3 regions of the Gordonia sp. 852002-50395_SCH5434458 genome follow, and region 1 is predicted to be linked to each of the others. Evidence: riboswitches for the same ligand, from Rfam matches in the RefSeq annotation. Region 1 holds a riboswitch; each other region holds the start of a gene.
The links. Region 1 has a riboswitch for cobalamin ahead of A5785_RS06920 (FecCD family ABC transporter permease). Riboswitches for the same ligand answer to the same signal wherever they lie in the genome.
Positions count from the first base shown of each region.

Region 1 (4,236 bases):
TGGGAATCAAGCGCATGATGTCGGTGATCGCGAGCATCGCGGGTACCGAACCGCCCGGAGAGTTGATCCAGAGCGCGATGTCGGCGACGGGATCGTCGTCGGAGAGCATGACGAGTTGCGAGCACAATTGCGTGCCGATCTCGTCGTCGAGTGCGGAGTCGAGAGTCAGGATGCGTTGCCCGAAAAGGCTTTCCGCGGTGCGCTTGCGTAGTGGCAGTGGTCGTTGTTCATCGGTCATGCACCGATCGTCGGTGACCGACGGATATCGGTCACGTCGGTTCCGCTCAGAGCGGCACGATTCCGCACTGAGCAGAGCAGAGCAGAGCAGCCGGGTCAGAGCACGTCGATGTCGGGCCGACCGGACGGGATGGTGATCTGCGCCCGGCGGTGCAGCGAAACATCCGGCGCGGCAATCGAATCGCTCACCCGATAGTCCGCTTCCCAGCGGTCGGCCGACAGTCTGTTGAGAACGTACCCGCGCTGAGCGTTGCCGAAGCGGATGTGGGGTGAGGCTGCCTTGAGTTGTTTGTCGCTGGCGTCGCTGTCCTCGCCGTCTGCGCCAGACGCGATCGAGGTGCCCGCGAGTTCGACGCCGACGGTCGGGGACGGTCGCGAATACGTGGAGCGCAACTCGGAGACCACGTTGCGGTGGATGTCGCCGACGATCGAGACGAGGTTGTGCACGCCGCGCTCACGCGCGCCGTCGAGAATCCTTGCGCGAGAGGCTTCGTAGCCGCTCCACCCGTCCATACTGACCGCCCGCTCGCCGTTCTTTCGGCGGGCGAGGTCGGCGATGGTGGTCTGATGCGCGAGAACGTTCCAGCGGGCACGGCTGGCGGCCAATCCGTCGAGCAGCCACTTCTCCTGTGCGGCACCGGTGATGGTGCGCCGGGGGTCTGCGGTCGCGGCATTATGCGCGGTGTCGTTGTCGCCGTTGGCCTGATCGCTGCGGAAGGTCCTGGTGTCGAGGACGCTGAACTCGACGAGGTCGCCATAGCTGAACCGACGGTAGGCGCGCAGGTCGTAGAGGTCGGCTGTCGGCGTGGGGCGAGGCCGCTGCGCGACACGCACCGGTGTGTTCTCCCACCACGCTCGCATCGCCTGGGCGCGCCGGGCGAGGAATTCGGGGATGGGTTGATTGTCCTCGGGAACCCGTGCGGCCCAGTTGTTGTCGACCTCGTGGTCGTCGAAGATCGTGATGAACGGACTCGCCCGGTGCGCGGCCTGCAGATGGGGGTCGAGTTTGTAGAGCGCATATCGATCGCGATAATCGTCGAGCGTCGCGCACTCCCGGTGCGCCGACACCGGTGTTGCGGCGGTCTTTCGTCGGCCGCCGTCGACCGGGATCGGCTTTTCATAGATGTAGTCGCCGAGATGGAAGACGACGTCGGGTGCGTGCGCCGCCATATCGGCGTACGCGGGGTAGTGCCCGTCAGCCCACGATTGACACGAGGCGAATGCGAAAGTCAATGCACTCAGCCGACTTCCGTGCGACGGAGCGGTACGCGTGCGCCCGATCGCCGACAGGGAACCGCCCACACGGAATCGGTAGAAGTAGTCCGCCGCGGGCCGTAGGCCGCGTACGTCGGCGTGCACGCTGTGTCCGTTCTCCGGTGTCGCCACTTCGACGCCGCGCGCGACGACATGCCTCATGCCGTGGTCGGTGGCGATCTCCCACTCGACCGGTACCGGAAGCAGACCCATTGCTCCGCCGCGGGCGAGCGGATCGGCGGCCAGCCGTGTCCACAGGACCACGCCGTCTGGAAGCGGATCGCCTGATGCCACACCGAGCGTGAACAGGTCACTGCCACGGCGTGGCGGGGGAGCCGACGCCGCGTCGGTCGTGAACAGCGCTGGGACCGTTGCGATACCGGCAGCGACGCCCGCCCAGGTGAGAAAGCGTCGGCGGGTGGTGCCGGCGTGCAGGGTCTTGTCCCGATCGATCCGGAGGTCGGCCAGTGACGGTCGAGGTGAGATGTTCGGCATGCCGCCACCCGACCAAGAGAGGATGGACGTCGTCCTACCCGCCGTCGGCCTCGCGGTGATGGGATGGTGAAGTTCGTGAAACCGCATGCGCCATATGTCCGATTCGAGACCGTTGTTACACTGCAGCGGCGTCGGTTCTCCAGCCGAGATCGTCGGTGAGAGCCAAGAGGGAATCTGGTGAGAATCCAGAGCTGCCCCGCAGCGGTAACGGAAACGAAGGCGTTCAACAGCACTGGGCCTGCGGCTCGGGAAGCGATCGTCGATAGGTGGCACATCACGTGCCGTGTCCGAAGTCCGAAGACCTGCCGACGTGGCCGCCGGGCATAGGCGGCCCCATCGACTTCGCGGGACATGGTCGGTGTTGAACTCGCGTGGTCTTCGTCGACCCCGCGTGGCGACATCTGCTGTACCCGCTCCGGGCTGATCAGGAGGGCGGGCATGTCGACGCGCAGTGCGAACCCTCGGGATACCTGGGCGCGACCCGTCTCCGTGGCCATCGGCTGCAGTGTGGCGCTCATCGTGGCCGCGGCGTGCGGCGTCGCATACGGAACCGTGGGGATCGGCTGGTCCGTATCGCTGCGGATGGTGTGGGCAGCAATCACCGGGGGACCGGTCTCGTCGGTCGACGCCGCGTCGTACTGGATCGTCGTCGACTCGCGTGTGCCACGGGTGCTGACGGGAGCGCTGGTGGGTGCCGGTTTGGCGGTGGTCGGCGTGATCGTGCAGGCGATGGTGCGCAATCCGCTGGCGGATCCCTATGTGCTCGGGATCTCGTCGGGTGCGTCGGTCGGAGCCACCGCCGTCGTGCTGTTCGGGGTCTTCTCGGGTCTCGGCCTGTATGCGTTGCCGACCGCGGCATTCCTCGGCGCACTGGTGGCGACGTTGCTCGTCTTCGGCATTGCACAGCGTGGCGGAGGTCTCACACCACTGCGGCTCGTGTTGACGGGAACCGCTCTGGGATACGGGTTCTCGGCTCTGACCACCGTGCTCATCTTTTTGCGTCCGGTGGGTGATGCCGCACGGAGCGTCATGTTCTGGCTGCTCGGCAGTCTTGCTGCGGCAACATGGCATTCGGTCGCGCTGGTCGCGGTGGTGGTGGTCATCGGGATAGGTGTGGTCGCAGCGAGAGCACGACAACTCAATGCGCTGGCGATGGGCGACGAGGTCGCTGCGTCGCTCGGCATACGGGCGTCACGGTTTCGGCTCGAGCTCTTCGTCATCGCCGCGCTGATGACCGGGTTCATCGTCTCTGTCTGCGGCGCAATCGGATTCGTCGGTCTCATCGTGCCGCACGTGACCCGCATGGTTGTCGGTGCGGATCACCGCAAGATCATTCTCGTCGCCCCCGTGCTGGGTGCACTGTTCCTTGTGGTCGCCGATCTGATGGCTCGAATTGTCGTTCCACCGCAGGAGATCCCGCTCGGTGCGATCACGGCGGCCGTGGGTGTGCCGGTGTTCCTCGGGCTGATGCAACGTCGACGTACCCGGATCGACTCATGAGTGCTGTCGAGTACGACGCGGTCACGGTCGAGATCGATGGCACCGTCATCGTTCGCGACGCATCGTTCACGGTCGACTCCGGAGAGTTCCTCGGGGTGATCGGACCGAACGGCAGCGGCAAATCGACCCTGCTTCGATGCGTGTACCGCGCGTTGGCACCGTCGGGTGGCAGTGTCCGAGTCGACGGCCACGACGTGCGTGCGGTGAGTATGCGGGAGAACGCACGACGAGTCGCCGCGCTCACCCAATCAGCCTCGCTCGACTTCGATTTCACTGCGGCAGAGGTTGTCGCGACGGGACGGCTACCGCACCGCGAACTGGGTGTGGCGGCTCGTGCCCGCGACCGCCAGGTGTGCGCGGCGGCGATGTCCACGGCCGGCGTCGAGATGTTCGCGGATCGTGTGTTCACCACGCTCTCCGGCGGAGAGGCGCAACGCGTACTCATCGCACGCGCATTCGCGCAGGAGCCCAACGCGCTGATCCTCGATGAGCCGACCAATCACCTTGATATCCGCCACCAGTTCGACATCCTCGGTGCGGCGCGCGGACGCGGGGTCACCGTCATTGCGGCGCTGCACGACCTCAATATGGCGGCACAGTACTGCAGCACGCTCGCTGTTGTGCTCGACGGGACGATCGCGTGCATCGGGCCACCGGACAAACTCCTCACCGCGACGAACATCGCCGAGTGGTACGGCGTTGGTGCGTACGTCGTCGCCCACCCCCGCACAGGCGTTCCGCAGATCATCT
Region 1 covers NZ_LZTC01000035.1:97,983-102,218, forward strand. The annotation lists gene A5785_RS06910 (ClpP family protease) at 1-238, opposite strand, end outside; gene A5785_RS06915 (alkaline phosphatase D family protein) at 334-1,986, opposite strand; cobalamin riboswitch at 2,102-2,310, shown strand; gene A5785_RS06920 (FecCD family ABC transporter permease) at 2,425-3,486, shown strand; gene A5785_RS06925 (ABC transporter ATP-binding protein) at 3,483-4,236, shown strand, end outside.

Region 2 (4,236 bases), 200 kb from region 1:
GGGAGATATCCGATGTGTGCGTCGCCGAGGCGGTCGGCGAGCTCGAGAGTCGCCCGACGTGCGACCGTCGTCTTGCCCGCCCCCGGTGGCCCGGTGAATCCGACGACCACTCGGGAGCGGGTGTCCGCGAGGTCGATGATCTCTGCGACCAGCGCCTCGATGATCATGACTGAAACGATACGAGACAATCGACGGGGAATCGACGAGATGGAGTCATCCCGCCGATTCCCTGGTCGTCAGCGCTCTACGTCATTCCTCGACGTCAATCCCCGACGTCAGCGTTCGACGTCGGCACGCACGGTCGTCGCGGCGGCGACGAGGTTGCTCAGCGACGCGATCACCTCGCCCGGTGTGCGGGTCTTGAGTCCACAGTCGGGGTTGACCCAGAGTCGTTGCGGGCCAACCACCTTCAACGCTGCGCGCAGTGACCGTTCGATCTCCGCAGTGCCCGGTACCCGTGGCGAGTGGATGTCGTAGACGCCGGGTCCAACGCCGTTCGAGAACCCGACGGCGTTGAGGTCGTCGAGGATCTCCATCGCGGAGCGGGCGGCCTCGATCGACGTGACGTCGGCGTCGAGGTCGGCGATCGCACCGATGACCTCGCCGAACTCCGAGTAGCATAGGTGGGTGTGGATCTGCGACGAGTCGGCGACACCCGAGGTGGAGAGCCGGAACGCGCGCACCGCCCAGTCGAGGTAGCGCTGCTTGTCGGCATCACGTAGCGGAAGTAGCTCGCGCAGGGCCGGCTCATCGACCTGGATGATGGTGATCCCGGCCTCCTCGAGATCGACGGTCTCGTCGCGGATGGCCAATGCGATCTGATTGGCTGACTCCGCGAGCGGCTGGTCGTCACGGACGAACGACCACGCGAGGATCGTGACCGGACCGGTCAGCATTCCCTTCACCGGTTTGTTCGTCAGCGACTGCGCGTAGGTGATCCAGTCGACGGTCATCGGATGCGCGCGCACGACGTCGCCGTACAGGATCGGCGGCCGCACGCACCGGGTTCCGTACGACTGGACCCACCCGTTGGCCGTGGCGAAGAAGCCGTCGAGCTGTTCGGCGAAGTACTGGACCATGTCGTTGCGCTCGGGCTCCCCGTGCACGAGTACGTCGAGTCCGATTTTCTCTTGCAGCGCAACCACATCGGCGATCTCGGCACGCATCCGCCGCTGGTACTCGGCCTCGTCGATCTCACCCGAACGCAGCGCGGCACGGGCGAGACGGATCGCCGAGGTCTGCGGGTAGGAGCCGATCGTGGTGGTCGGCAGCGGAGGAAGGTCGAGCTGCGAGTTCTGTGCGGCGATGCGCTCCGCCGCGGGCATCCGTGTGATGTCGGTGTCGGTGACCGCCGCCAGGCGAGCACGCACCGCCGGGACGTGGACACGCGGATCACTTGCACGCGTGGCCAGCGCCGCGGCGGATGCCTCGAAGGCCTCCCGCTCCGACTCACGACCGTTGCGCAGTGCGCGGGCGAGCACCCCGACCTCGTCGTACTTCTGCGCGGCGAATGACAGCCATCCTCGTAGGTTGTCGTCGAGTTCGTCCTCGGCATCGAGTGTGTAGGGCACGTGCAGCGTCGAGCACGACGTCGAAACAGTAAGCGCGCGTGCCGATCCCAACAGGGTGCCGAGGGTTGCGAGCGCCTTGTCGAGATCGGTGCGCCAGATGTTGCGACCGTCGACGACACCTGCGACGAGAAGCTTGTCGGCGAGTTCTGGGACCACGACGACCGAGTCGACCGAGCCCTCGACGAGGTCGATACCGATGGCGTCGACGGGCGTGCGTGCCAGGGCAGCGAGAGACGCGCCGGGGTCACCGAAGTAGGTGTTGACGAAGAGCGCCGGGCGGTCGGTGACGGCACCGAGCCTCGAGTACACCGAATTGGCCAGTGCGGGAAGGTCTTCGGCGTAATCGGTGACCAGCACGGGCTCGTCGATCTGGACCCACGCGACTCCGGCCTTGGCGAGTTGCGCGAGCAACTGCTCATACACCCCGAGTAGGTCGTCGATCCTCGTCAGTGGCGACGGAGAATCGTCGCTGGCCTTGGCGAGTGCCAGGAAGGTGATCGGTCCGATGATGACCGGTCGGGCTTCGACGCCGTGTGCGTGTGCTTCGGCGATCTCGCCGAGAACCTTCTCGGGGCGCAATCCGAACGTGGTGTCGGCGCCGATCTCGGGGACCAGATAGTGGTAGTTGGTGTCGAACCACTTGGTCATCTCCAGCGGAGCGATGTCCGCGGTGCCACGTGCCGCGGTGAAGTATCGGTCGAGCGGATCTGCGATGTCGTCGAACCGCTGGGGGAGTGCACCGAGAAGGACTGCGGTGTCGAGTATCTGGTCGTAGTAGGAGAAGGTGTTGACCGGTATCGAGTCGAAACCGACTGCGGCCAACTGTTCGACGGTGTCGCGTCGCAGTCCGGCTGCGATCTGGTCGAGCTCGGCAGCGCTGACGCTGCCCGCCCAGTAGCCTTCGATTGCCCGCTTGAGTTCGCGGCGCGGGCCGATCCGCGGCGTGCCGGGCACGGTGGCGGTGAACGGCTTGCCAACCGAGTTCGACGCCATCTCGGCGACGGTGGTGTGTGCTGAATTGATGGACATGAGTTCGTGAACTCCTGCATTCGACGTGGACGGTTCACCGCCATGCAGGGAGAGTCGACGAGCCCCGGGTGGTGTGCAGAAGACACCACGACACGCTGATCGACCTGCGCCCGGTCCACGAGGCGGCGAGCCACCGGTCGCGGCGCGACCGGTACAGGAGGCAGGTCTTCGGACTCGTCGGCGGGCTCACATGAGGCGAGATTCCTAGTGGCCGTCGCTTCCCGGGCTTTCGCCCAGTGCGTGGTGACGGCGGTCGTTCCGACATACCGCTGCGGGACAGTTCCGGATTCTCACCGGATTCCCTCTCATCCGACCCCCGGTGACGGTGGTCGGATTCGACGCCGCGCGCGGGACGGAGGGGCTCCATCACAATTCCCGGCGGGCGAACCAGCTGCCGTTGCAGCATAGCGCAGCCGTTTCGTCGTCATCCTGACCGTTGTGACCTAGTAGACGACCATCGCCATGAATCCGCGAACCCAACGGTTCCGAACCAGATAGGTGACTGAACAAACGAACACGACGTATCTCATCACCGGTGCAGGCAGCGGCTTCGGTAAGGAGGTCGCACTGCGCCTCGCCGAGCGAGGCCACGACGTCATCGCAGGCGTCGAGATCATCGCGCAGGTCAACGTCCTGCGCGCCGAGGCGAAGGAACGCGGCGTCGACCTCCGCGTGGAGAAGCTCGACGTCACCGACGAAGGAGATCGGGACAAGGCCGCACAGTGGGACGTCGACGTCCTGCTGAACAACGCGGGCATCTCCGAGGGCGGGTCGTCGGTGGACATTCCCGCCGCGAACATCAGGAGGCAGTTCGAGGTCAACGTCTTCGGGCCGATCCTGCTGACCCAGCCGATCGCGAAGGCCATGGTGGCCAAGGGTGGCGGCAAGATCGTGTTCATGTCCTCGGTCGCGGGCCTCACCGTCGATCCGTTCACCGGCGCCTACGCCGGGTCGAAGCACGCCGTCGAGCCGTTCGCCGACGCGCTCGATCAAGAGCTCAGCGAGTACGGAATCACGGTGGCGACGATCAACCCCGGACCATTCCTGACCGGCTTCAACGACACGATGTTCGAGGCATGGAAGTCGTGGGAAGACGATCCGTCGACTCGACTCTTCGACTATGAGAAGCTCTCGTTTCCGCATGAGCAGTTCGACCCGGAAGAAGTCATCGAGGTCACCCTCGACGTGCTCACCGGTACCGACACCGACTACCGACACGTGCTGCCCGCCCACACGGTTGACGACATCAAGTCGCAGGTGTCGGCGTTGTGGGACCGCACGCTCAACGACGGCAAGCGTCCCGACCTGGTCCAGACCGCCTACGACATCTCGCCCTACACTCCGGTCAGCGGAGACGCGTGAGCCGCCCGAGCATCCGAGCGCGCGGCCTCAGCTCCCGCGATATGTCGAATACGAGTACGGGCTCAGCAGCACCGGTACGTGATAGTGCCGGTTCGGGTCGTCGACGGTGAAGCAGATGTCGATCTGCGGGTAGAAGCCGACAATTCCGTTGGCGCCGAACCAATCCGCCGTCGCGAACACGAGGTGGTAGGTGCCCGGGGCGAGCGGGTCGACGTTGACCTGTGAGATGCGGCCGTCGCTGTCGGTGGTGCCGGATGCCAGTTGTTCGCCGTCG
Region 2 covers NZ_LZTC01000035.1:295,729-299,964, forward strand. The annotation lists gene A5785_RS07770 (nucleoside/nucleotide kinase family protein) at 1-167, opposite strand, end outside; gene metE (5-methyltetrahydropteroyltriglutamate--homocysteine S-methyltransferase) at 276-2,600, opposite strand; cobalamin riboswitch at 2,743-2,933, opposite strand; gene A5785_RS07780 (SDR family oxidoreductase) at 3,099-3,962, shown strand; gene uraH (hydroxyisourate hydrolase) at 3,990-4,236, opposite strand, start outside.
Region 2: linked by a shared signal. The riboswitch ahead of metE (5-methyltetrahydropteroyltriglutamate--homocysteine S-methyltransferase) and the one ahead of A5785_RS06920 (FecCD family ABC transporter permease) in region 1 are both predicted to bind cobalamin.

Region 3 (4,236 bases), 170 kb from region 1:
AACTGACCGCTCTCGAGTTCGTCGGAATGCGGGCAGATCTCCTTGTCGACGAACGACCGCACCGCGTCGCGCACCATGAGGTCTTCCTCGGACCACTCGAACATTGCCACCCACCGTTCAACGCCGGAAATTAGAACACGTTCCATACTGTGTCAGCCCCGATCCCAACTTGTCCAGCGGCGGCCCTCGCGGGCTCGCTGGACGCGCGAGCGGTCGATGAGATAGGCAGAGAGCGTGAACGATCACGTGTTCGCCGAGTTCGGACCGTTCTTTGCGACCGACACCCACGCAGCCGCGGCACCAGTCGACGGGCCGTGGTCGACTCTGGCTGCGGCACTGGCGAATCCACGACGCATCGACAGCCGCGTCGAAAGGGTCCGGAAGGCTCTGGCTGCGGGCGCGGCGTCGAACGTCTCACCTCGCGTCGCGGCGTCGGTGACTCACCTTGGTCTCGTCGCCAGGCTGCTTGCACCGGCGCTCGCTGCAGCGGTGATCGGCACCCGCCTGTCCCTCGACCCCGCAGACGTCTGGTGGCAGGACCATCTCGGCGGGCCCTTCCCCCTATCCGTCGTGACGGTCGACGCGAAGCCTGCGCTCGACGACGGGTTCCCTCGCGCCGTCGACGACCTCACCGCACTCTTCGACGCGTCGTACCCGGTTGGGCCACACGTCCTCGGCGGCAACATCGCGTCGGCGATCAACTCGGCGGTGCGCATGATCGGTACCGCCCGGCCAGAACTCGCCGACGCGGCCCGACGCCACGCCGACCTTTTCCTCGCACGCCCCGACATCGAGGGCGGATACCTGCGGGCCGGACCGAGTTTCCGACGACGCAGCTGCTGCCTGATCTACCAGGTATCGGGCGATCGCACAGCCGTGTGCGGCGACTGCGTGCTGTCCGGATAAGCCAAACGCGGCCCGAACTTGCGAACGCGGCTGGTGTACCAGCCGCGCCTGCCAACTCGAGCCGCGTTTAAAGGAGCGTCAGGCGACCGTTTGCGTCGCGGGGTCGTCGACAACCTGCTTCGACGACCGCGAGCGCGACATCGCGCCCAGGACCAGCGCGAACACCGCGGTGAGCACCGTCCACAGGATCACCTGGTTGGCGATCGCGTAGACGCGGAAGTCGCCGATGACGTCGCCCGGGAAACCTGGGAACACGATCTGGCCCGCGTCGTTGGTGACCGGCGTCGGTACCTCGTCGAAGCTCGGCAGCAACGCGATCGCGACGGTGACCACTACCAGGTAGCCGACGCCGCCCGCGATCGCACCGAGCAGCCCACCGATGCGTGGACGCAGCCACAGCGCGAAGACGACGGCCGCGATGATCGCGATTACCGACACCACGGTGATGGTGAGATAGGCACTCGACCTGTCGGCGATGGTCTCGTCGTTGCCGACAGCCGGCGGGTTGGCCGGATAGGCGAAGTACGGGACGCCGAAGAAGGCCACGAATCCGAGCGCGCCGAGCGCGGCCGCCGCCCAGCGCGGATCGGTCGCGGGGTATCGCCGTCCGAGGTAGGTCCACAAGACCGTGAACCCGACCGCGAAGAACGCGCCCATCGCGATCGCGAAGATCACGGTGCCGACCCCGGCCCCGATGTTTTCCTGCACCGACCTGGTGAACACCTCGTGCTCGTGGCCGTGTTCGCCGCTGAGCATCTCCTCGGCGTGGCTGCGACCCTCTTCGTAGTCGATCGCCTTGGCGACCACCGGCTCGATGAAGATACGAGCGAACACATACGCAAAAATTCCGGCGATCAGGCCTGATAGCAGGCCCGCGCCGACGAACTTCTTCTCCATTGTTCTGTTGTCTCCCGGGTCAGATCAGTGGCAGGGGAAGCCGAGGAAGTGGCGGGAGTCGTGCACGAACTCGTGGATGTGGGTGTCGCTGCCGAACACCGACCAGGCGCCCTGGTCGTACCCGATGAAGTAGTAGGCCAGCGCGGCGATGAGCACAGTGGCGGTGAGCCAGAGCGCGGCCGAAGCGACCGAGAGATTCGGTACGGCGAGCGCAGCGGGCCGACGTTCGGCCTGTGATGAGGTGGCAACCATTGAGAGGGTTCCTTCCGGGATGACGCGTCCCTGACGTGGAGCAATGTGGCCTGGTTGCCACGTCCTGACTCGTCGCGACAGGTCGCTTCCCGTCGGACTTACAGTGGCGCGACCGTCCCGGATTCTCACCGGGTTCCTGGCAACCAGCGTGGATCGACTCTATACCAGGTTCTCGCCGCCGGACCAGCACGTCGCACCGCACTGTCAGACCCGTGCGGAACAATGGAAGAGTGCCCAGCTCGTCCTCCATCCTGAACCGCTTCACCGACCCGACGCGTCGGTGGTTCGGCGGCGCCTTCCCCGCGCCGACACCCGCCCAGCAGGGCGCGTGGAAAGCCATCGCCGACGGCGAGAACACCCTGGTCATCGCGCCCACCGGCTCGGGCAAGACCCTGTCGGCGTTTCTCTGGGCACTCGATTCACTTGCCGCCCGCCCCGATCGGTCCAAGGGCACGCGCGTCCTCTACATCTCCCCACTCAAAGCACTGGCGGTCGACGTCGAGCGCAACCTGCGCGCGCCACTGGCGGGCATCACACGCGCCTCGCAGGAACTCGGGATCACCGAACCGTCGATCACCGTCGGCGTGCGCTCGGGCGACACCCCCGCCGCCCAGCGTCGACTCCTCGCCAAAACGCCACCCGACATCCTCATCACCACGCCCGAGTCGCTCTACCTGATGCTCACCTCGTCGGCACGGGAAGCGCTCACCACGGTCGAGACGGTGATCGTCGACGAGGTACACGCCGTCGCAGGCACCAAACGCGGCACGCACCTGGCGCTGTCGCTCGAACGCCTCGACGAACTGCTCGACTCTCCGGCGCAACGCATCGGACTCTCGGCGACGGTCCGCCCGCCCGAGCTAGTCGCTGAGTTCCTCTCCGGCTCCCGTCCGTGCACCATCGTGCGGCCAAAGGCGTCGAAGACCTTCGACCTCCGCGTCGACGTCCCGGTACCCGACATGGCCAACATCCCGCCGCCACCGGATGCACCGGATGCGGATGAGCTCGACGACGCGTTCTCGCCGACCGCGGGTTCGCTCTGGCCCTACGTCGAAGCGTCGATCGTCGATCTCATCGAGACCAACCGTACGACGATCGTGTTCGCCAACTCTCGACGGCTCGCCGAGCGTCTCACCGCGCGGCTCAACGAGATCCACGAGCAACGCACCGAGCCTGGCCGCGAACCACCACGCAACGACCGCGTCGGTGGCGGCGCACCCGCAATGGTCATGGCCTCGGGGGCCACCACCGGCGCCGCGACTGTCCTGGCCCGCGCACACCACGGGTCGGTCTCCAAGGAGCAGCGCGCCGAGATCGAAGACGACCTCAAGAGCGGCCGCCTGCGCTGTGTGGTCGCGACGAGTTCACTCGAGCTCGGCATCGACATGGGCGCGGTCGATCTGGTGATCCAGGTCGAGACACCACCCTCGGTGGCCAGCGGGCTGCAGCGGATCGGACGCGCGGGCCACCAGGTCGGCGAGATCAGTCAGGGGGTTCTGTACCCCAAGCATCGCACCGACCTGATCGGCTGCACGGTCGCCGTCTCGCGGATGCGTGCGGGCGCAATCGAAGAGCTGCAGGTACCGCGCAGTCCACTGGATGTGCTTGCGCAACAGACGATCGCCGCGGCCGCTCTCGACGTGCTCGAGGTCGACGAGTGGTACGAGATCGTCCGCCGCGCTGCGCCGTACCGGGAGTTGAGCCGGTCGATCTACGAGGCGACACTCGATCTCATCTCGGGTCGCTTCCCCTCCGACGAGTTCGCCGAACTACGTCCACGTGTCACCTGGGATCGTGATGCTGGCACACTGACCGGTCGCCGTGGTGCGCAACGACTAGCGGTCACCTCTGGCGGCACCATCCCCGACCGTGGGCTCTTCGGTGTGTTCATGGTCGGCGAAAAGTCCAGCCGCGTAGGCGAACTCGACGAGGAGATGGTCTACGAGTCGCGCGTCGGCGACGTCTTCGCGCTCGGCGCGACGAGTTGGCGAATCGAGGACATCACCCACGACCGCGTACTCGTCTCACCCGCATTCGGTCAGCCCGGCCGCCTCCCGTTCTGGATCGGCGACGCACAGGGACGCCCGGCCGAACTGGGCGCGGCGATCGGGAAGTTCGTCGGCTCCATCGCCGACGAGGCCGAACTCGACCGTCAGGCAACAGAACTCGGGCTCAGCGAGT
Region 3 covers NZ_LZTC01000035.1:263,935-268,170, reverse strand. The annotation lists gene A5785_RS07670 (acyl-CoA dehydrogenase family protein) at 1-104, opposite strand, end outside; gene A5785_RS07665 ((2Fe-2S)-binding protein) at 235-906, shown strand; gene A5785_RS07660 (CbtA family protein) at 985-1,803, opposite strand; gene A5785_RS07655 (CbtB domain-containing protein) at 1,828-2,055, opposite strand; cobalamin riboswitch at 2,078-2,232, opposite strand; gene A5785_RS07650 (ATP-dependent helicase) at 2,286-4,236, shown strand, end outside.
Region 3: linked by a shared signal. The riboswitch ahead of A5785_RS07655 (CbtB domain-containing protein) and the one ahead of A5785_RS06920 (FecCD family ABC transporter permease) in region 1 are both predicted to bind cobalamin.